2 linked regions of the Paludibaculum fermentans genome follow. Each later gene encodes a partner of the first gene's protein in a complex. Links are inferred from orthologs where the notes say so. Each region holds a gene or a part of one and is shown on either strand. Other genes may lie near its edges. The genes, in order: dnaG and dnaB.

Region 1 (10,817 bases):
CCAGCACCCCTGGCGCCCGCAACGGCAATTGGGTCCATTCGGGTCGACGATCATGTGACCGAACTCCGCCGCGAACCGCCCATCGTATCCCCGATAGACCTCCCGGCCCAGAATCAGCCCTGCCCCGACGCCGATCGCGCCGATCTCCAGGAACACAAAATTCTGCAGTCCCGCGATCTCCTCCGCGCTCAGCCACAGATCCGCCAGCGCTCCGAGATTGCAGTCGTTGTCGGCCGTGACCGGCACCCCCACCACGTCCTGAATCGCCGTCGCCAGCGGGAAGCCGGCATACTCCGGCAGCGCCGGCAGCCACAAAACCTCACCCGTCTCAGCATTGATGAGACCGGGAACGCTTACACCCACGTGCTGGAAGAATCCGGACGCCCCATGAATCGACTTCGCCGCCAGCATCCGCACGAACTTCTGCGGCGTGGAAGGCGTGGGAAAGGTGATGACTTTCTGCGCATGCCCGCTCAATCCGGCGTACGCCAGCGATGTGGACCCGGCCCGGATACTGATTCCCAACACGCGGAATCCATCGTCGTTGAGGGACAGATGGATCGGCACGCGGCCGCGCTTGCTGGGCTCGGCCTGCTTTTCCTTCACCATGCCCATGAGCACGAGTTCATCGACGATTTCGCTGATGTTGCTGCGGGAGATGCCCGTCTGCGCCGACAGATCGGCCCTCGAGATGGGCTGATGCAGCCGGATCAGGTTCAGAATGATGCGCCGGTTTACGTCACGCACCGTGGAAGGCGTGGCGGTCTGCACGAGCAATGCGGGGCTGGCGGGTTTCACGCGGGATTCCTTAACTCAACAATCAAATAGATTGTACTGTCTAGAAACTATAAGCAATCGAGCGGAGGTTTTGTGCGCCGGGTCCGCACAGCCGCCGGCCGGACCTTCGTGCGCCACACTGCGCACAACGATCCTCCGGCTCCTGCGGGATGACGGCAATTCGGCGTCATGCGCCGTGGCAAGACTTATCAATTCCAACAATAGGACCCCGTTCGAACTAGTTACAGCTGTATCAGATTACTATCGCACGGCGCTACAGGGAGGACGTTCTTTCGATCCGCCAACCGCCGGCATTCAGCCGCCCGGATCACCGGTCTCACTCCACCATGCGATGGCCGGCCGGGCTGAGTTCCAGGGCCTGGAAGAAAATCAGGTTGTGCCCGGTGTCAGCGGCAGGCTGGAGTTTCACTGTCAGCGGACCGGTCTTCGGCAGGCGCACCCGCCCCAGGTCGATGGTCTTGTACTCATAGCCCTCCCCTGTACCGGAAACCGTGCCGCGCACCGTCTGCCCTCCAATGTTCACCACGAAACCGGCTCCATTCGATTCCGCGCGCGCGGAGTAGCGGATCCGGACCTCATACTCGCCAGCCTGGCTCACCAGCAGTTGCCATGTGGCGGAATCCGCCGGCCCGGTCCATTTGGCGATGTGGAACTTCCCGCTGCGGTTGAACCTCTTCACCGCCTTGCCGGAAGTGACAGCAGCGAGATAGTCGAGATCGAATCCGACATCGCTACCCTGCACCACGATCAACGGCTCCGCGCGCGGAGCCCCGTCCAGTTCCAGCGCAATCACGGTATCGTTCTGATCCAGGGGCTCGGCCGGCAGCTTGACCAGCGGAACCCCGCCTTCCCGGCTGAGCGCCAGCTTCTGCGAGGGCGCGGCCAGCGGATACGCGGCCTTTACCGTATTCGTCAGTCCCTGGACACGCAGAATTCCGTCGGCCGGCCAGCTGAATACGTGCAGGAAGACCTTGTTACCCTTCACCGTGCTCCGGCCCCAGGGCTGCGCGGTCAGCGGGCTGGCGACGGTGCCGTAGATGCTCTCGCCGTTGATCTGCATCCACGCCCCCACCGCCTTGAGCGTGGCCACACTGGGCGACGGGATCGTACCATCGGCCATCGGTCCTATATTCAGAAGGTAATTCCCGCCCTTGCCGACGATCTCCACCATGCGATGGATCACTTCACCTGGAGTCTTCCACTGCTGGTCGAACTTGCTGTAGCCCCAAGTGGTGTTCATCGTCTGGGGCGTCTCCCAGTCCTCCTGCAGCCCGCCGTTCGGCATGCCGTTGTCGTTCATGTTCTGGTAGTCGCCCATCAGGTCGGCGCCATAGTCGCCCACCCGCCCATTGATCAGGCAGTTCGGCTGCAACTCGTGGACTATGTCGATGAACTGCTGTGTGTGCTGCGGAGTGTCCATGCCGCGGTCGAACCACACCAGGTGGATCGGGCCGTAGCGCGAGAGCAGCTCTCGCAGTTGCGGCTTCGACTTCTCGTCCAGATAGCGCTCGAAATTCTTCTTGGTCCGGTCGTAGTCCCAGTTGTTGCCGAACCCGTCTGGATGATCCCAATCTTCCCGGTGCGAATAGTAGACGCCAAACCGGATCCCCGCCTTCTGGCAGGCGGCGGAAAGCTCCTGCACCGGATCGCGATCGAACTTTGCCCAGTCCAGCAGGTTGTATTTGGAAACCGTCGAGCGGTACATGGCGAACCCGTCGTGGTGCTTGGCGGTCAGCACCAGATACTTCATGCCCGTAGCCTTGGCCAGCGCGACCCATGCCTCCGCGTCAAACTTCACGGGCTTCATGCCGCGCGCCGTTTCCCGGTAGTCGGCTACGGGAATGTTGAAGCGCTGCATGATCCACTCGGCCTCCGTCCCCACCGGCACCTTTTGGCCCTTATACTCCCCGGCGAAGGCGGAGTAAGGACCCCAGTGGATGAACATTCCAAATTTGTCGTGCCGGAACCATTCCATGCGCTGATCTTGAGTCGGCGCGGGCTTCGATTGCGCGGCGGCGGAGGCGGCGAGGCAGAGCAGGAGCGCCACGCCGCGTCCGGTGCGGGCTGGACCGGATTGTCGTTTGGTCATTCGCGCACAGTATATCCGGCTCCGGGGCATGGCATGGCCGGTGACGGGCCACCTCGACACCGGACCGCGTATTGCTTAGCATGAGTGGATCGGAGGTGATCATGACATTCTGTACAGGTTGCGGGACGCCGGTGGAAGGAAACTTCTGCCAGAAGTGCGGGCAGGCCGTGGCTCAACCGGCTCAACCACCCGCCGGCTTCGGACAACCAGCCGCCCCGCCGCCACCGGCCGGCTTTGGACAGCAACCGGCGCCGCCGCCAGCTGGATTCGGTCAGCAAACTCCACCTCCCGCCGCGGGTGCGAAGAAAGGCATGGGGCCTCTCGGCTGGGTGCTCATCGGGCTGGGCGCGTTCTGCCTGCTGATCGGTGTCGTGGTCGTCGGCGCCGGATTCTTCTTCGCGCACAAAGTCAAGGAAGCGGGCATCGACTCGGAACTGGCACAAAAGAACCCCGCGCTGGCCGCAGCCAAGGTCATGGCTGCCCTCAACCCCGACGTCGAAGTCGTCCGTGTGGATGACGAGAAGGGCACGCTCACCATCCGCGAGAAGAAGTCCGGCAAGACCATTACCATGAATGCGGACGACGTCAAGAACGGCAAGATCACCTTCTCCGACGACAGCACCGGCGAGAAGGTCTCCATCGGCTCCGGAACCGATGTCCGGTTGCCGTCGTGGATCCCTGAATATCCCGGCTCCAAACCCGAGGGCACGATGGCGGCTAGCGGCAATCACGGCGAAGGCGGCATGGCCCACTTCACCACCAGCGACTCTGTCACCAAGGTTCTCGGCTTCTATCAGGACGAATTGAAGGGCGCCGGCTTCAAAATCACCTCCAACGTCAGCGGAGACTCCGGCGACTCGAAAGGCGGCCTGATCACCGCTGAAAACACGAGCACGAAACATACTGTCCTGGTAACTGTGGGTTCCAGCGACAAGGGCACCGAAGTTGCTCTCACTTACGGCAGCAGGTAGGCCCTCCTTCCAGCCGGGTTGCGGGGCGCCCCCGCCCGGCTTTATCTTGGTGCGCGGTGCCTGAGGCGTCCCAAGACCGGATACGGCAACTGATCCTGGAAGGTCCGGCGGAACCGGGCGTCTGGGCTGCGCGTTCCATGCTCGGCCTGATCCTGCTGATTACCTCTTTCTTAGGCGTCTGGCAGGCGAAGACCAAACCGTTCTGGTTCGACGAGATTCTAACCATTGAGGTCAGCAGCCTGCCCTCACCGGAACTGCGCTGGCAGGCCCTGTACGCTGGCTGCGATGGCATGCCGCCCGGCTACTACTGGATCAATGCCATGGCCGCCCGCCTGCCCTTCGATGACCACATTCGATGGCGCGGCCCCGAACTGCTGGGCTGGCTTCTGGCCTTGACCGGGGTCTATCACTTCACCGCCGCTGTGTGCGGCCGCAGCGCGGGTCTGGCCGCGGTGCTGCTGCTCGCCCTCACCCCCGTGTCCTCCTACGCCTGGGAGGCGAGGCCCTACGCGCTGCTGCTGGGCGTTCTCGCCTGGGCGGCGGCATCCTGGCAGAGGGCGGAACGCCACTGGGGCTGGATCGCCGCGCTGGCCGCGCTGCTCGCCACCGCCACCAACCTGCACTACCTGGCGCCCTTGTCTGTGGTCTGCTTCGCCTTGGCGGAGACGGCCGTCAGCCTCGCGGAACGCAGGCTGCGTTGGCGCATCTGGGCGGCTTTCGCGGCCGCGGCCATCCCCACGCTGCTCGCCTTGCCCCTGCTCATCAAAATGAAGGCGGACTTCGGAGCCCGCTTCTGGGCCCGCCCGGAGCTGGGTGGACTGCCCTACTACTACGGCAATCTGCTGGGATTCCCGCTGGCCGTTGTCCTGGTCCTTCTACCGTTCGGGCTCCCTTACCTGCTCCGTTCGATTCTGAAGGAGAACCCGGCGTCACCCCGCCGGCACGCGCTCTTTCTGACCATGTGCCTGCTGCTGCTTCCGGTCTTGAGCCTCCTCTTCACCCTGGCCACGCACGGCGGCTTCAACGAGCGCTACACCATGCCCATGGTGATCGGCTACGCGGCGGCCATCCCGCTGCTGCTGGCATGGAGGCCCGGCGGTCTGGCGAGAGGCTTCACCCTCAGTCTGCTCCTGGCGTTCCTCGTCCTGTCTGGTCGGGAGGCGTCAAGACTGGCGGCGGAACCGCCCGCCCAACTGGCGGGAGAATCGGGAACAGCCCTGACCGCCCTGCGCTCGGCTCCGGAAGGACTCCTGCTGATCAACAACCCGCTCGATTTCCTGGCAGGCTGGTACTACGCCAATCCGGCGCAGCGGGCGCGGCTCGCCTACATCGGCGACACGGAAGCGGCCTACCGTCTCGGCCGCACGGACGGGGCAGTCCGTCTGTTGCTGGCCTTGCGTCAGTTCTACCCCGTGCCGGTCAGGACTTTTGAGGAGTTCCTGCCGGACCACCGGGAGTTCACCATGTTCTCCAGCGGACCGCCCCACCTGCAGTGGCAACCTTCTCGATTGAAAGAACTTGGCTGGAAGATCGAACTCTTCGCCTCACCGGTTCCCGGCCGCCTTGACCGCGTGCGGGCCCCGCAGCCAGGTTCGTAGCATGATGGAAGAGACGAGTTACGCCGATGGAAGGGGTGCCCGCGATTTGAGGAAGCATTTGGTATGAGTCAACCGTGCGTACTGGTGACAGGCTCCTGCGGCCTGATTGGATCGGAAGTGGCCGTGTATTTCGCCCGGCAGGGCTTTCACGTGGCCGGCATCGACAGCAACCACCGCGCCGTCTTCTTCGGCCCGGAAGGGGACACCAGTTGGGTGCTGGACCGCCTGCGGAGGGAGATCCCGGGCTACCGCCACGAGGCCCTCGACATCCGCGACCGCGACCGGCTCCTCGCCTTCATGGGCGAACTCCGCCCCGATCTCATCATCCACACCGCCGCCCAGCCCTCGCACGACCGCGCCGCCGCCATCCCCTTCCTCGATTTTGAAGTCAACGCCCTCGGCACCCTCCACCTGCTCGAGGCCGCCCGTCAGCACTGCCCGGAGTCGCCCTTCATCCATATGTCCACAAATAAGGTATATGGAGACCGGCCGAACACCATCGCCTTGCAGGAACTGGAAACCCGCTGGGACTACGCCGATCCCGCCTACGAGCACGGCATTGCCGAGGACTTCTCCATCGACCAGAGCAAACACTCCATCTTCGGAGCCTCCAAGGTCGCCGGCGACGTCATGGTCCAGGAGTACGGACGCTACTTCGGCATGCCTACCTGCTGCCTGCGCGGCGGCTGCCTCACCGGCCCAAACCACAGCGGCGTCGAACTCCACGGCTTTCTCAGCTACCTCGTGAAGTGCAATTTGGAGGAGCGCGAATACCGCGTCTTCGGCTACAAGGGCAAGCAGGTCCGCGACAACATCCACTCCGAGGATGTCGCCCGGTTTATGTTCGAATTCTGGAAGGCGCCGCGCGTGGCCGAGGTTTATAATCTCGGCGGCGGCAAGGACAACGCCTGCTCCGTCATGGAAGCCTTCCAGCTCGCTGGGAACGTCACCGGCAAACCCATGCACTGGCGCTATGTGGACGAGAATCGCATCGGTGACCACATCTGCTACTACAGCGACCTGCGGAAGATGCGGGCTCACTATCCGGCCTGGAGCATCACCAAACCGCTGCCCGCCATCTTCGAGGAGATCGCAGGAAGCTGGCAGGAGAGACTGAAAACCGCGGCACTATGAAGATCCTGATCACCGGCATCTGCGGCTTTGTCGGCAGTACCCTCGCTCGCACGCTGCTGGCCTGCGTCGAAGGATTCCAGATCATCGGCATCGACAACTTAATGCGGCCGGGCGCCGAAACGAACCGCCAGTCGCTCAAGAGCCTGGGTATCGAATTTGTCCATGGCGACATCCGTTCAGCCAGCGATCTCGCCGGCTTGCCCGCGGCCGACTGGATCATTGATGCCGCCGCTAATCCCAGCGTTCTGGCCGGTGTGGCGGGCGGCGGCAGCAGCCGCCAGTTGTTCGAACACAATCTGGCCGGCCTCGGCAACGTATTGGAGTACGCCAAGGTGCACCGCGCCGGACTGCTGCTGCTCAGCACCAGCCGCGTCTACTCCATCCCCGCCCTGGCCACCCTGCCCTTGAAGGTGGAAGGAGATGGCTTCGTTCTCGACGATACCCGGCCCCTCCCCGCGGGCGTCACCGCGGAAGGCATCGACACCGCCTTCGCCACCACCGCGCCCATCTCGCTCTATGGCGCGACCAAACTCGCCTCGGAAATCATGGCCCTCGAATACGGCGCCGCCTTCGACTTCCCAGTCTGGATCACACGCTGCGGCGTTCTCGCCGGGGCCGGCCAGTTCGGCACGCCAGACCAGGGCATCTTCGCTTACTGGATCAACGCCCACCTCCGCCGCCGCCCCCTGCGCTACATCGGCTTCGAAGGACTCGGCCGCCAGGTGCGCGACGCGTTCCACCCCTCTGACCTCGCGGCGCTCCTCCTGGCGCAGATGCGCTCTACCCGCGACGGCGGCCAACGCATCTACACGGCCGGCGGCGGACCGCGCAACGCATGGTCTCTTGCTCGTCTGAACAGCTGGTGCGACGGCCGTTTCGGAACCCACACACCCGCGGCCGACCCGCGCCCCCGTCCCTATGACATACCGTGGGTCGTGATGAGCAATGCGGATGTCCAGCGTGATTTTGCGTGGAGTCCGGCGCTGGGTCTCGATGCCATTGCCGCGGAGATCGCCGCGCATGCCGGGCAACACCCGCAGTGGCTGGAACTGAGCGGACTATGAAGACGCCCGCGCCCGAAAAGCGGAGCCCGCTGAAACTGCTGTCCGTAGTCATCCCGGCGCACAACGAGGAGGGCTGCGTCGCCCTCACGGTGGAACACCTGCACGTTGAATTGCGCGGCAACGGCATTCCCCACGAAATCGTGGTCGTCGACGACGGCTCAACCGACACCACGTGGGCCGTCCTGCAAGGATTGGTGCCGCGCATCGCCGAATTGCGTCCCGTTCAGAACAAAGGCGAACACGGCTTCGGGCGCGCCATCACCTTCGGCTTCGATCACATTCAGGGCGATGCGGTGGTGGTCATGATGGCCGACGAATCCGACGATGCCCGCGACGTCGTCCGCTATTGGAGCCTGCTCGGCGAAGGCTGGGACGCCGTGTTCGGCTCGCGCTTCGTCAAGGGCGGAGCGGTCATCGACTACCCCTGGCTCAAGCTGTCCATCAACCGCATGGCCAACTTCTTCATCCGGATTCTCTTCAACATCCCGCTCAACGACACCACCAACGCCTTCAAGGCCTACCGCCGCGAAGTCATCGAAGGCTGCCGGCCCTTCCTGTCGCCGCACTTCAATCTCACCGTGGAACTGCCGCTGAAGACCATCGTGCGTGGCTACTCGTGGACCGTCATGCCCATCTCCTGGCGCAACCGGCGCTTTGGCGAGTCCAAGCTTAAGATCAAGGAGATGGGCAGCCGTTACCTGTTCATCGCCCTCTACTGCTGGCTGGAAAAGTACTTCAGCCGCGGAGACTACCGCGCGCGATAATGGAAATACTGTCTAGTCTCGTACCGTGAACAAAGAACTCGTCGATCAGGTGAAGTCGGCAGTAGACATCGTTCAGGTGGTGCGCGAGTACGTACCCAGCCTGAAGCGCAGCGGCGCGGGCACGCGTTACATCGGACTTTGCCCCTTCCATACGGAGAAGACCCCCTCGTTCTCCGTCCACGGCACCCACCAGTTCTACAAGTGCTTCGGCTGCGGAGCCGGTGGCGACGTCTTCAAGTTCGTCCAGGAGATGGAACGGCTTACCTTCTGGGAGTCGCTGAAATACCTGGCCGAACGCAACGGCATCCCCCTGCCCAAACGGTCCGACCTGGCCGACGAAGAGGCGAAGAAGCGCGGCGCGGTCTACGAGATGAACGAGATCGCCGTCAAGGTCTACCAGGACCTGCTCTTCTCGCCTGCAGGGCAGGAGGCGCGCGCCTATCTGAAGCACCGCGGCCTTTCCCAGGCCATCGCCGAAGAGTTCAATCTCGGTCTCTCTGAGCGCGGCGGCCAGATGCTGGTGAAGATCTTCGAGAAACAGGGCTTCACGCACACTGAGATGGAATCCAGCGGCCTCATCCGGGTACGCAATGAAGGTACCGGCCACTATGACGTCTTCCGCGGCCGGCTCATGTTCCCCATCCACTCCGAGACCGGCAAGGTCATCGGCTTCGGCGCCCGTGCCCTGGCCGAAGGCGACGAGCCCAAATACCTCAATTCGGGCGACTCGGATGTCTACCAGAAGCGCAGCGTTCTCTACAACCTCAACCGCGCGCGCAAGCCCATCCAGGAAGCCGGCTTCAGCATTCTGGTAGAAGGGTATATGGATGTGATCGGAGTGTATGCGGCCGGAGTGCGCAATGTCGTCGCCTCCTGTGGCACCGCGCTCACCAACTTCCAGGTGCGCAGCCTTCGCCGCCATGCCGGCGAAGTGGTGCTGAACTTCGACCCCGACAACGCCGGAGCCAACGCGGCCGAGAAATCCATCCCGATCCTCCTCGAAGAGGGCGTCCGCCTCCGCGTGCTCTCCCTCACCGGCGGACTCGATCCTGACGAATACATCAAGGCCAACGGCGCCGCAGCCTACGGGGACGCCCTGCGCGGCGCGCGCGGCTACTTCCATTGGCTGGCCGACCGCGCCCGCACCCGCCTCGATCTCCACACGCCCGAGGGCCGCGTCGCCGCCTTCCAGTTCCTGCTGCCCGCCATCCAGAAGATGCCGGACAAGCTCGACCGCCTCGCTGTCGCCAACGATGTGGCGGAGTACCTCAAAATGGAACCCGGCATCGTACTCGATGAATTCCGGAAGGCTGCGGCGGAAAAGCGCGGCCGTGTGACCAGGCGAGAAGAGAACACCCCCGACGCCAACGAGGTCCTCCTGCTCCATGCCCTGCTGGGCAACCCGGAGGCCCGCGACGAGATCGTGCCCGTCCTGCGCGGCCTCTCCGTCGTAACAAAGTTCCGTTCGGCTCGTATATTCGAAGTGATTCTTCAACTGGTGGCGGAAGGCGTGAGTCCTTCCTACTCGTCGGTGGAGGCCCGCCTGGGCGAGCCCGACAAGGCTCTATTGGTGTCGCTGGTGTTTGCCGATGATACCCTGAGCCAGAACTTCACTACGGAGCAGGCCGTGGCCTGCGTGCGGCAACTGGCCTTCGGAGAACGCGATGTCCATCTGGCCGAACTGCGGCAGCGCATCAAAGATGCCGAGAGATCGGGCAATATGGAGGAAGCCCTGCATTTGATGGAAGAGCTCAACGCCTTGAAACGATCGTGACGCGGACCGCACAACTCATCGGACGCGCTGTTGTACTATGAGTGAGACGTATAGGCAAGGGGATTACTGGCGAGGTTTCCGTGGCAACGGAAGAACGATATAGCCGCTTTCAAAAACTCATCAGCATGGGCAAGGAAAAAGGCTACGTTCTCTATGACGACGTTTCCGAAGTCCTTCCCGAGGATCTGAACACCGGTCCAGAGCTCGATGACCTGCTGGCTGGGCTCGACGAGGCCGGCGTCGACCTGCTGGAAGAGCCGAAGCTCGACCTGGACAAGAAGGGCGAAGACGCCGATGAGTTCGCGGAAGCGGACCTCATCCAGGAAAGCTCTGAGAAGACCAATGACCCTGTTCGCATGTACTTGCGCGAAATGGGCACCGTTTCGCTGCTCACCCGCGAGGGCGAGATCGAACTGGCCCGCCGCATCGAACACGGCCAGAAGATGGTCGTGCGCGCTCTGTCCCGCTCGCCCCTGGTCGTCCGGGAAGTGCTCGAAATCGCCCGCGAGGTCGAAGAGGGCAAGCTCAGTCTGCGCGATGTTCTCTCCTTACCCGATCTACTGACAACCGATGAAGAGTTGGAGAAGTTCCGCGTCGATTTTCTGGCGGCTGTGGAAGAAATCGC
Region 2 (10,675 bases), 3.8 Mb from region 1 along the record:
CGCATCGAGCAATTGAAGAAGTCGCTGCCGCCGGATTTCAAGATCACCTACGCCCGCGACCAGTCAGGGTTCATTGAAGCGGCGTTTGAAGCGGTGCAGGAGCACCTGGTGCTGGGCGGCGTGTTCGCCGGCATCATCGTGATGCTGTTCATTCGCAACTGGCGCTCGACGCTGATTGCGGCCATTGCGATTCCGACATCGATCATCTCCACGTTCACGCTGCTGAACTACATGGGGTTCACTCTGAACCAGATCACCATGCTGGCGTTGACACTGGTGGTGGGCATCGTGATCGACGACGCTATCGTCGTGCTGGAGAATATCTTCCGCTACATGGAAGAGAAGAACATGTCGGCGATGGAGGCCGCGGTGCACGGCACGCGGGAGATTGGCCTGGCGGTCATGGCGACCACGTTGAGCCTGATCATCATCTTCATCCCGATCGCGCTGATGCCCGGCATCGTGGGCCGGTTCATGTCGAGTTTCGGCTACACGGCGGCGTTTGCGATCGGCATCTCGCTGCTGGTGAGCTTCACGCTGACGCCGATGTTGTGTTCACGGTTCCTGCGCCTGGGCAAGAAGGATCACGACACGAAATCCGGCTTCTTCCACAAGTACATGTCGATGCCGTATCACGAGATGCTGGCGTGGTCGCTGCGCCACCGCTGGGTGATCGTCGTCGTTTCGGTGCTGGTGGTGCTTTCGACGGGTCCGATGATGAGCCGCATGGGTGTGGATTTTCTGCCTGTCGAGGACCAGAGCGAGTTCGAAGTCTCGGTGCGCATGCCGGTGGGCAGTTCGCTGGAGGGCACCACGCAGGTAATGGCGCAGATCGAGAAGGACATCCAGGTGTTGCCGGGCGTGCGCGACCTGCTCACCACGGTGGGCGCGGATCAGCGCCGTCAGGTGGATCGCGGGTCGATCATCGTCGAGCTCGTGGATACCAACAAGCGCAAGGAGAGCCAGCGCGTGCTGATGGACATGACTCGCGACAAGCTGAAGAAGTATAAGGACCTGATCGTGGGCGTCCAGTTGCCGTCGCTAATTTCGGGCGGCGCGGATCGCGACTTCATGTACTCCATCCAAGGTCCGGACCTCGGCAAGCTGGAGCAGTACGCCAAGCGGCTGATGACGAAGCTGAATTCGATTCCGGGCATGGCCGATCTGGAACTGACCTATGAGTCCGGCAAGCCGGAAGTGCGGGTGCAGATCAATCGCGACAAGGCGGCTGACCTGAATGTGAACGTGGCCCAGGTGGCGAACGCGATGCGCGTGCTGGTGGGCGGCGACGACCAGGTGACGACCTATCGCGAAGGGGACGACCGTTATGACGTGCTGCTGCGCGTCTCGAAGCCGTTCCGCAACTCCCAGCAGGCGTTGGAGCGGCTGTTCGTGCCATCGGCGACGCTGGGCAATGTGCCCATCTCGAACGTGGCTTCGATGGAACTGGGTACGGGTCCGACGTCGATCGACCGCTGGAACCGCCAGCGGCGCGTGCTGATCCAGGGCAGTCTGAACAAGGGCCTGGCGCTGAGCGACCTGTTGAACACGGTGAGCGAGGAGATGGTCAAGATGAACCTGCCGCCGGAGTACCGGCACGGGGCGGTGGGCCGGTCGAAGGAACTGGGCAAGGCGGTGACGAACTTCCTGTTCGCTTTCCTGCTGTCCATCGTGTTCATGTACATGATTCTGGCGGCGAACTACGAGAGCTTTGTGGATCCGATTACGATTCTGCTCAGCCTGCCGCTGTCCATTCCGTTTGCTTTGTTGAGCCTGTTCCTGGCGGGCGAGAACTTTTCGGTGGTGTACACCTCGCTGGGCATCCTGGTGTTGTTCGGCATCGTGAAGAAGAACTCGATTCTGCAGGTGGACCACATCAAGGGGTTGCGGCGCGAAGGCGTGCCTCGCCTGGAGGCGGTCTTCCGCGGCTGCGACGACCGGTTGCGGCCGATCCTGATGACGACGGCGGCGCTGATCGCGGGCATGCTGCCGCTGGCCTTCGGCTCGGGCGCCGGCGCTGGTACACGCCGCACGGTGGCCATCGTCGTGATCGGCGGCCAGGCCATGGCGTTGATTTTGACGCTGGTGGTCACGCCCGTGGCCTATACGTTGTTTGACGACATGGGCGAGTTCTTCAAGCGCCGTACGCGGCGCAAGGAAGTGATCCAGCCCGTCACGGCGATGCTGCTGATCCTGCTGCTGATCGGGGCGGCTCCGCTGCGCGCGCAGCAGAAGCCGCAGGATCTGACGTTCCCGCAGAACGCGGAGATGACGAAGATCCTGGAAGAAGTCTCCAAGGCCGAGCGCGTCGGCGTCAGCGGCACACAGCATCCCCTGTCGCTGCAGGAAGCCGTGCAAATGGCGCTGAAGAACAACCTGGAAATCGAACTGGAGCGCACTACGGTGGCGACTTCGGTGGCGGGCCTGAAGGGCGCTCGCGGCGCTTTCGATTCCGTGGTGCTGTTCGCGCCCTCCATACAGGCGAACAACTCGCCGGCGGCCAGCAGCCTGGCGGCGGCGAACGGCAAGGTGAGCGAGCACTACCTGACCAACAACCTGTCGGTGAAGCAGAAGACTCCATGGCAGGGCCTGTCGTTCCATGTGGATTTCGACAACCAGCGGCAGAGCACGAACAACCCGTTCGTCTCGCTGAATCCGAACTTCACGTCGCGGCTGACGGCCGGGTTCTCGATGCCGCTGTGGCGTTACCGGGACCTGGACAACGACCGGGCCGTGCTGAAGATCCGGGCGAAGCAGAAGCAGCAGTCGGAGACGGATTTCGAGACCCGGGTGATCGACGTGATTGCGCGCACGCAAGCGGCGTACTGGGATCTGGCGGCTTCGATTGAAGACGCCGTGGTGGCGGCCGATGGCGTGCGGTTGGCGCGCGACCAGCATGAGCGCAACCAGCGGCAGATTTCGGCGGGCACGCTGGCTCCGGTGGAACTGGCGGCTTCGGAAGCGGAGCTGCAACGGCGCATCGACAACTACGTCACGGCGATCGGCATTGTGACCAGCGCGGAGAACGAACTGAAGGTGATCCTCACGCCGGACCGCAACGATCCGTTGTGGAACGACCGGCTGATGCCCTCGGAGCGCACTACGCTGGAGACGCCCATCGACGACCTGAAGCAGGCCATGACCATTGCGCTGGAGAAGCGGACGGAACTGCGGTCGCTGGAGCTGCGGACCCAGCAGAACGACGTCCAGAAGGATCTGGCGCGCAGCGGCACGAAGCCGCAGGTGAACCTGAACGCGAACTACATCAATTCGGGTTTAGCGGGCACGGTGCCAGCGACGTCGAGCGGTGGATTCGCGGCGGCGTTCTCTCCGCTGTTTGGACGGGTCAATGACCTTTCCGCGGTCGCGGGGCTGCCGCCGCTGCCGGCGATCAGCCTGGGCGGCTCGGTTCCGGCGTCCTTCGTGGGCGGCTATGGACAAGGGCTGTCGAACCTGTTCAGCGGCAACTACCAGTCCGTGCAGGCGGGTTTGAGCATTGAATGGTCGCCTCGCAATCGTACGGCGGAAGCGCAGTATGAGCAGACCGCGATCACGGAGAAGCGGCTGAAGCTTACGCGGATGCAGTTGGAACAGGGCATTTCGGCCCAGGTGCGGAATTCACTGCAGGCGCTGGAAACGGCGCGCCAGCGGATGGAAGCGGCCCGCGCCGCGGAAAAGGCCGCCGCGGAGAAGATGGACAGCGAGATCCGGCTGTTCCAGACGGGGGAGAGTACGAACTTCCTGGTGCTAACCCGGCAGAACGAACTGCTGGATACAAGGCGCCGGCTGGTGGGCTCGTTCCTGTTGAGGAATAAGGCGGTGGCGCGGCTGCAGCAGGTGCTGGGCACGACGCTGGAAGCCAACAAGGTGGAACTGCACTAGGCAGAAAACGGTTTGGGACCGGCGCCGTTCCAGGAACACCGGTCCCGACTGATCCCACTTAGCGGTACGTACCTTAGGAACGAAAGAACCGAAGGTGAGACCCCTTGCCTGGATTAGACCTCGGTACGCGAGCCAGGGAACAACAGAAGCAAACTTTATTTTGCGGTGGAGCGCAGCATCCAGGCAGCCTTGTCGTGGAGCTGGAGAGCGCGGGTGAGCAGATCGGCCGTCCCGATATCGCCTGCTTCGCTCAGTGCGGGCACCCATTCGGTGCGCATCTGCGCGCTGAGGCTTTCGTGAGCATCGGCCAGGGCATCCAGCATGTGGCTGGTGCTTTCAGCGGTGGTGAGATCGAGGCTGACCTGCATGGGAGCCACGCCACCGAGTGAGCGGATCCGCTCAGCCACCTCGTCGACCAGTTCCTGGAGTTCGTCGTACTGAGCCTCAAAGAGTTTGTGGAGGCTCGGGAAAAGAGGGCCCTCTACGTTCCAGTGGTAGTTCCACGTACGGAGCAACAGGGCCAGTTCGCGTTTCAGGACGATGTTTAAGGTTTCCATAGCTCTCCCTATTGGATATTGCAAGTCATTTGCAAGTTGCAGGTCGAATACCGTTGTGAACTAGACTGAGCGAGTACGCATGTTCTCGGCGGGTGCTGTCAGGGATGACGCTTGGTGATCTGGCGTCCATTCCGGCACGGAGGGGAGGAGCATGATCTAAGCCACCTCCATCCGGCCACTATCACCTATGCGCAGGAAGCTAAAGGCGGCAAGCCCGCGCGTTGCTATACCGTCGACGTGATCTTCTCCATGCACTGCTTCACGCGGGGCATCAAGGCCGGTGAATGTCCGGATCCGAACCTGTGCTATCGCGACGATCGTGAAACGCGCGTTTTCGACTTCCAGCGCTACGAGCTTTCGCATCAACTGCCGGACATCGTCAGAGGCCTGTGCGGGCGCAAGGTCTACCACTCCGGCAAGGGCAACTTCTTTACGATCGAAATCGTCGACAAGCGGACTGGCGCCCGGCTGGAATACGAGATCTATTTCGTGGCCAGCCGATCGTCGCGCAGTGGGCGCGTCAATCTCGTTGTCCAGAGCGCCTATGTCCGCGATCCTGAGCACCTAGCCAACCGGCCCAAGCTGAAGCCGATCGGCTTCCCGGTCATCCTGTTCAATGTTTTGAACAATAAAGCGATCCGGGTGCCCAAATGAAAGAGGCCCCCGGGCTGGGAGCCTCTTTCCGTTAGTCCTAATCGGTCCTCTTGAGTATCCCCACACTTGGGTGGGGGCCGGTCACCCGGCGGGATCGACGCCACGGCGTTTAGCCGCTCCGTTCATACGTCGACACTATTAGCTTAGCCGATGCCGGCTTCGGAATTCAATCCTGTTGCGCCCGTTCCTGAGCACCGGCGGATGTCCACAGGATACTCACAGGTTTGAGCGGCGCACCACAAACCGGCGCCGAAATACTAGTTGAAAGAGCAGCCGTGGACTGCGACATTGGGAAACGTTCCACGATGTCACAGCCTTCGAAAACTGACCAGTCCTTCGAGCGGGGCCTGCCGTCCAATGTGTACGCCGAGCGGATGGTTCTAGGCTCGATCCTGATCAACAGCAACACGTTCATCACGGCCGCCGCCAGCCTGTCGCCGGATGATTTCTCGCTGGACAAGCACCGCCGCATCTTCCAGCGAATGATGGACTTGAACAATCGGGAAGAGCGCATTGACCGCGTCACCGTGGCGAATGAGCTAATGCGGCACTCCGAACTGGAAGCGGTGGATGGCCTCACTTACCTCTCATCGCTGGACGAGGGCCTGCCGGAAATCTTCCACATCGAGAGCTACATCGCGATCGTCCGCGACAAGAGCCTGCTGCGGCAGTTGATCTATTCGGCGCAGGAGACGATCCAGCGCTGCATGCTGGCGGAGGACGATCCGGCCCTGATTCTCTCGCATGCCGAGGAAGGGCTGCTGAAGCTGGGCGAAGCACGGGCGAAGGACTCGCTGCTGAGCGCGCAGCAGGTTTTCGACAGCGAAGAGGGCGGCGTCAACGCGTTTCTGGACCCCGGCCGGCGCGTGCAGGGCGTCAGCACGGGCTTCATCAAGTTCGATGAGATGACCGGCGGTATGCGGCCGGGCGAACTGATCATCCTCGCCGCCCGTCCCGCCATGGGCAAGACTGCCCTGGCTTTGAATGTCGCGCTGCATGTGGCCACGAACAAGAAGAATCCGAAGGCGGTCGCCGTCTTCTCGATGGAAATGTCGAAGCAGTCGCTGCTGACCCGCCTCATCTGTTCCCTGGGCCGGGTGGACCAGCAGCGTTTCCGGTCGGGCTACCTGGACCGCGAAGAGCGCGCCCGGCTGGGTATGGCGGCGGCCGATCTGTATGAAGCGCCGATCTTTATCGACGATACGTCGAGCACAACGCTGATGGACATCAACGCCAAGCTGCGCAAGCTGCGGGCGTCGAACGACCTGGGCCTGGTGGTGGTGGACTACCTGCAACTGATGCCGGCTCCGTCGCTGGGCCGCAACTCGAACCGCGTGCAGGAAGTGGGCGCCCTGTCGCGCGGCATGAAGCTGATGTCGAAGGATCTGGAAGTGCCGTTCCTGGTGTTGTCGCAGTTGAGCCGCGCTCCGGAACAGCGCATTGGAGACCACCGGCCGCAGCTGGCCGACCTGCGCGAATCGGGTTCGATTGAGCAGGACGCCGACATGGTGGCGTTCATTTTCCGGCCGGAAGTCTACCAGAAAGACCGCGAAGACCTGCGCGGCGTGGCGGAGCTGATCCTGGCCAAGCAACGTAACGGCCCGACGGGCAAGGTCCCGCTGGTGTTCCTGCACAACTACACGAAGTTTGAGAACGCGGCCGATTCGTTCGACGACGACCACGGCGAGTAAACTCAGCCCTCGCACGCCTGTTTCGTGACCGCGTGACGGTAGGCAAACAGGCGGCGGAGTTGGTGGCGGGCGATGGCCGCTCCCAAGAAATCCACCAGACGGCCGCCGGGCAGTGAGAACTCGACGCGATCGGTGAGGCGGGCCGCTGCGCCTTCGGGCGCGAACTCGTGGCGATGGCTCCAGCGGCGGAACGGGCCTGACTCCTGGATGTCCGCAAACAGGCGGTTGCGCACAAATTCCGTATGGCGCGCCACCCAACGCAGCCGGAACGGGCCCAACTTCAACTCCAGCTCAACCCGTGCGCCGACTGAGAGTCCGCCTGCGCGCGAAATCACTTCGGCGGGCTGCCAGGGCGGCATGAGGCGCTGCAAGGCGTCGGGGGCCTCGTGAAAGGCGAAGAGCCGCTCGACGGAGGTCTGGAAGACGGACGAGTGAACGTATTCGGGCATGGCTGATAAGCTGTGTAGTTCGCGTGAGCGGCACTACCGAGATGGTTCTCCAGGTCAGAGGGATGCAAAAGAGGTTTGGGGGCGTCGTGGCCCTGAGGGACGGCAACCTCGAGGTACGGCGCGGTGAGGTGCATCTGCTGCTGGGCGAGAACGGCGCGGGCAAGTCCACTCTGATGAAGATCCTGGCCGGGCTGCAGCGGCCGGATGCCGGGACGCTGGAGTGGCAGGGCCAGGCGATGCGCTTCGCGAACCCGGCGGAGTCACAGAGGGCCGGGGTGTCGATGGTGCACCAGGAGAGCCTGCTGGCCCCGCACCTGACGGTGGCCGAGAACATTTACCTGGGCCGCGAACCGGCTGCCCCGTTCGGACTGATCCACCGGCGGAAAGCCGTGGAGGACGCCCGGCGCCTGATCGAGCAGCACCACTTCCCGTTGCAAGCGGACTGGACGGTGCAGCGGCTGGGCCCGGCGGGCCGGCAACTGGTGGAGATCCTGCGGGCGATCGCGCACGGGTCGTCGCTGCTGATCTTCGATGAGCCGACGTCGTCGCTGTCGCACGCGGAGTCGGCGGAGGTGTTCCGCATTGTGCGCGAGATGCGCGACCGCGGCACCAGCATCATCTACATTACGCATCGCATGGACGAGTTGAGGGAACTGGGGGATCGCGTCACAGTGTTGCGCGATGGGGAGACGGTGTTTACGGGCGAGCTGGGGGGCACCACTACGGAGGAGCTGATCCGGCACATGGTGGGGCGCCCGTTTGAGGCGGTCTACCAGCGGGCGTCGCTGCCGCCGGGCCAGGAGATGCTGCGCGTGGAGGGCCTGGAACGGCGCGGTGTGTTGTGCGGTGTTTCGTTCAGGCTGCACGCGGGCGAGGTGGTGGGGCTGGCGGGGCTGATCGGCGCGGGCCGGACGGAGCTGTGCCGGGCGATCTTCGGCGTGGATCCCATTGATGCGGGCACGGTTAGCGTGCAGGGGCAGCCGGTGCGGATCCGCTCGCCGCGCGACGCCGTGCGGGTTGGAATGGCTTTGATTCCGGAAGACCGGCAGAAGAATGGACTGGCGGTTGGCTTACCGGTCGCGCAGAACATGCTGATGGCGTCGCTGGAGCGGGTGTCGAGATTCGGCTTCCTGAATCATGCGCAGGAGGAGGCAGTGGTGGCCGGGCAGTCAACGCGGTTGAATTTGAAGTCCGCCTCGCCCGGACAGTTGGCCGGCAAACTGAGCGGCGGCAACCAGCAGAAGGTGGTCATTGCCCGCTGGATGACACGGGGCGCGAACATCATTCTGTTCGACGAACCGACGCGCGGCATCGATATCGGGGCGAAGATCGAGGTCTTCCGGCTGATCGACGAGCTGGCGCGGGGCGGAGCGGCCGTACTGATGGTGAGCTCCGAGCTGCCGGAGCTGTTGCAGTTGGCCGACCGGATCCTGGTGATGCGGCAGGGCCGGATCGTGGCCGAACTGCCGGGCCAGACTACCCAGGAGGAGATTCTGCGCCATGCCGCCCTGGGTGGCGGCGGGACGGAGCGAGTGGCATGATCGAGCGCCTGTTGCCGTTTATTTCGCTGATTCTGCTGTTTGCCGGGCTGTCGGCGGCGACTCCGCACTTTATGACGGCCGTGAACCTGGCGGCGGTGATCCGGCAGACCGCGGTGATCAACATCATGGCCCTGGGGATGACGATGATTATCATCGCGGGCGGCATCGATCTGAGTGTGGGTTCGATTATGGCGTTGTGCGGGTTGCTGGGGGCCATGACCATGGCGCAGGGCCAGCCCATCCTGGTGGGCATCGCGGTGGGATTGCTGGCGGGGGTGGCGTGCGGGACGGTCAACGGCCTGCTGGTGACGAAACTCCGGATCAATCCATTCATCGCCACGCTGGGCACGCTGGGCATCTATCGCGGGCTGGGCCTGATCATTTCGGGCGGGCTGCCTATCCAGAACATGCCAAAGGACTTCGCCTTCCTGGGCGAGGGGGCGATGCTGCACATTCCGTTCGTGCTGTACGTGCTGTTTGTGTGTGCGGCGGGGGTCCACATATTGCTGGAGCATACCCGGATGGGCCGCTATGGGTTTGCGATCGGGTCGAATCCGGATGCGGCGTTTTATGCGGGAATCCCCGTGTCGTTCCATGTGACGACGATCTATGCAGCGGGCGGCTTGCTGACCGGGCTGGCGGGCATGATCGAGACTTCGCGGCTGATGACGGGGCAGCCGACGGCGGGCCAAGGCTATGAGCTGCAGGCAATTGCGGCGGTGGTGATTGGGGGCGGGTCTCTGCGGGGCGGCGAAGGGTCCGTCGTGGGCACGCTGATCGGCGCCTACATCATGGGGCTGTTGTCGAATGGCAGCGACCTGCTGGGGATCTCGCCTTACCTGCAGCAGGCGATTATCGGGGCGGTCATTATTCTGGCGGTGGTGCTGGATGAGCTGCGCAAACGGAAAATGGCCGCGTAGGCCGGCTATCCGATAGAATTTAAAGTGACAAATGGCCAAACACGGTGAGAACGTGCCGCCTTTGGAGGCGCGCGGACTGGGCAAGCGGTACCATAGCGGCCCGGCGGAGCTGACGGTCTTCGCGGGGCTGGACCTGCGGCTGGAGGCGGGCGACCGGGTGGCGCTGACCGGAGAGAGCGGGACGGGTAAGTCCACGCTGCTGCACCTCTTAGGGCTGCTGGATGCGCCGAGCGAGGGAACAATCCGGGTGGATGGCCAGGCCACGGAAGGACTGGATGAGGGCGGGTTGGCCAACCTGCGGAACCGGGCCATTGGGTTCGTCTGGCAGATGAACACGCTGCTGCCGGAGTTCACGGCCCTGGAAAATGTCATGATGCCGCTGCTGATCCGGGGCGAGCGGAAAGGTGCGGCGGAGCAGGCGCAGGAGTTGCTTTCCGAGGTCGGGCTGGCGGCCAGGGGCCATCACCTGGCGGGAGAGCTATCCGGCGGAGAGCAGCAGCGAGTCGTCCTGGCGCGGGCCTTGGTGGCCGGTCCTAAGCTGCTTTTGGCGGATGAACCGACGGGAAACCTGGATGAGCGGACCGGTAACATGATCATGGAATTGATCGAGGAGGTCCACGAGCGGCGTAGATTAACGACCCTATATGTGACCCACAATCCAGCTTACGCGGAGCGCGCAACGAAGGTTCTGGAACTGCGGGGCGGGAAAATACGGAATCTGGGTGCGCAGGCGACCCCTCCGGCATCTTAGAATTAGGACAGGGCGCGCTGCAGACCGGCGCGCGGGATAGACGCATCGGCTCTGGTCGCGCCGGTGCTGGGAAGCCAGGGGCATCTCCGTCCGAGTCCCGGGCTCCACGAGAGGCGCAAACCTATGTTTGAACGCTATACAGAAAAGGCGCGGAGAGTAATCTTCTTCGCGCGCTATGAGGCCAGCCAGTTCGGCAGCCCGTACATTGAGACGGAACATCTGCTGCTCGG

Evidence for each region.
Region 2: the proteins of dnaG (region 1) and dnaB are in contact, whole or in part, in a crystal structure (PDB 2R6A), measured with the Geobacillus stearothermophilus proteins. The link is inferred for Paludibaculum fermentans from one-to-one orthologs. Residues at the interface, in WP_049624496.1 of Geobacillus stearothermophilus: Lys456, Leu457, Leu458, Pro459, Ala460, Asn463, Ala464, Leu467, Leu535, Leu536, Ile537, Ala538, Gln544, Glu545, Asp548, Tyr549, His552; in WP_033016901.1 of Geobacillus stearothermophilus: Ser13, Glu15, Ala16, Gln18, Glu91, Leu92, Asp94, Ala95, Val96, Pro97, Thr98, Ala99, Ala100, Asn101, Tyr104, Tyr105, Ile108.

The regions. Positions count from the first base shown.
Region 1 is NZ_CP063849.1:3,736,340-3,747,156, forward strand. Bases 7,831-10,817 are described here. They hold dnaG (DNA primase), read left to right. Parts: upstream 7,831-8,443; coding sequence 8,444-10,192; downstream 10,193-10,817. Other genes in these bases: IRI77_RS14605 (glycosyltransferase family 2 protein), read left to right, coding at 7,831-8,418; rpoD (RNA polymerase sigma factor RpoD), read left to right, coding at 10,273-10,817. Also shown: IRI77_RS14575 (ROK family transcriptional regulator), read right to left, coding at 1-798; IRI77_RS14580 (alpha-L-fucosidase), read right to left, coding at 1,115-2,887; IRI77_RS14585 (hypothetical protein), read left to right, coding at 2,989-3,858; IRI77_RS14590 (glycosyltransferase family 39 protein), read left to right, coding at 3,996-5,456; IRI77_RS14595 (NAD-dependent epimerase/dehydratase family protein), read left to right, coding at 5,520-6,590; IRI77_RS14600 (NAD-dependent epimerase/dehydratase family protein), read left to right, coding at 6,587-7,654; more of IRI77_RS14605, read left to right, coding at 7,651-7,830. UniProt on the Escherichia coli protein: RNA polymerase that catalyzes the synthesis of short RNA molecules used as primers for DNA polymerase during DNA replication.
Region 2 is NZ_CP063849.1:7,580,410-7,591,084, reverse strand. Bases 4,747-7,591 are described here. They hold dnaB (replicative DNA helicase), read left to right. Parts: upstream 4,747-5,398; coding sequence 5,399-6,784; downstream 6,785-7,591. Other genes in these bases: IRI77_RS30025 (sugar ABC transporter ATP-binding protein), read left to right, coding at 7,296-7,591; IRI77_RS30030 (SRPBCC family protein), read right to left, coding at 6,787-7,233; IRI77_RS30040 (hypothetical protein), read left to right, coding at 4,747-5,093. In the rest of the region: IRI77_RS30050 (efflux RND transporter permease subunit), read left to right, coding at 1-3,882; IRI77_RS30045 (Dps family protein), read right to left, coding at 4,038-4,439; more of IRI77_RS30040, read left to right, coding at 4,554-4,746; more of IRI77_RS30025, read left to right, coding at 7,592-8,774; IRI77_RS30020 (ABC transporter permease), read left to right, coding at 8,771-9,694; IRI77_RS30015 (ABC transporter ATP-binding protein), read left to right, coding at 9,726-10,445; IRI77_RS30010 (ATP-dependent Clp protease ATP-binding subunit), read left to right, coding at 10,569-10,675. UniProt on the Escherichia coli protein: The main replicative DNA helicase, it participates in initiation and elongation during chromosome replication. Travels ahead of the DNA replisome, separating dsDNA into templates for DNA synthesis.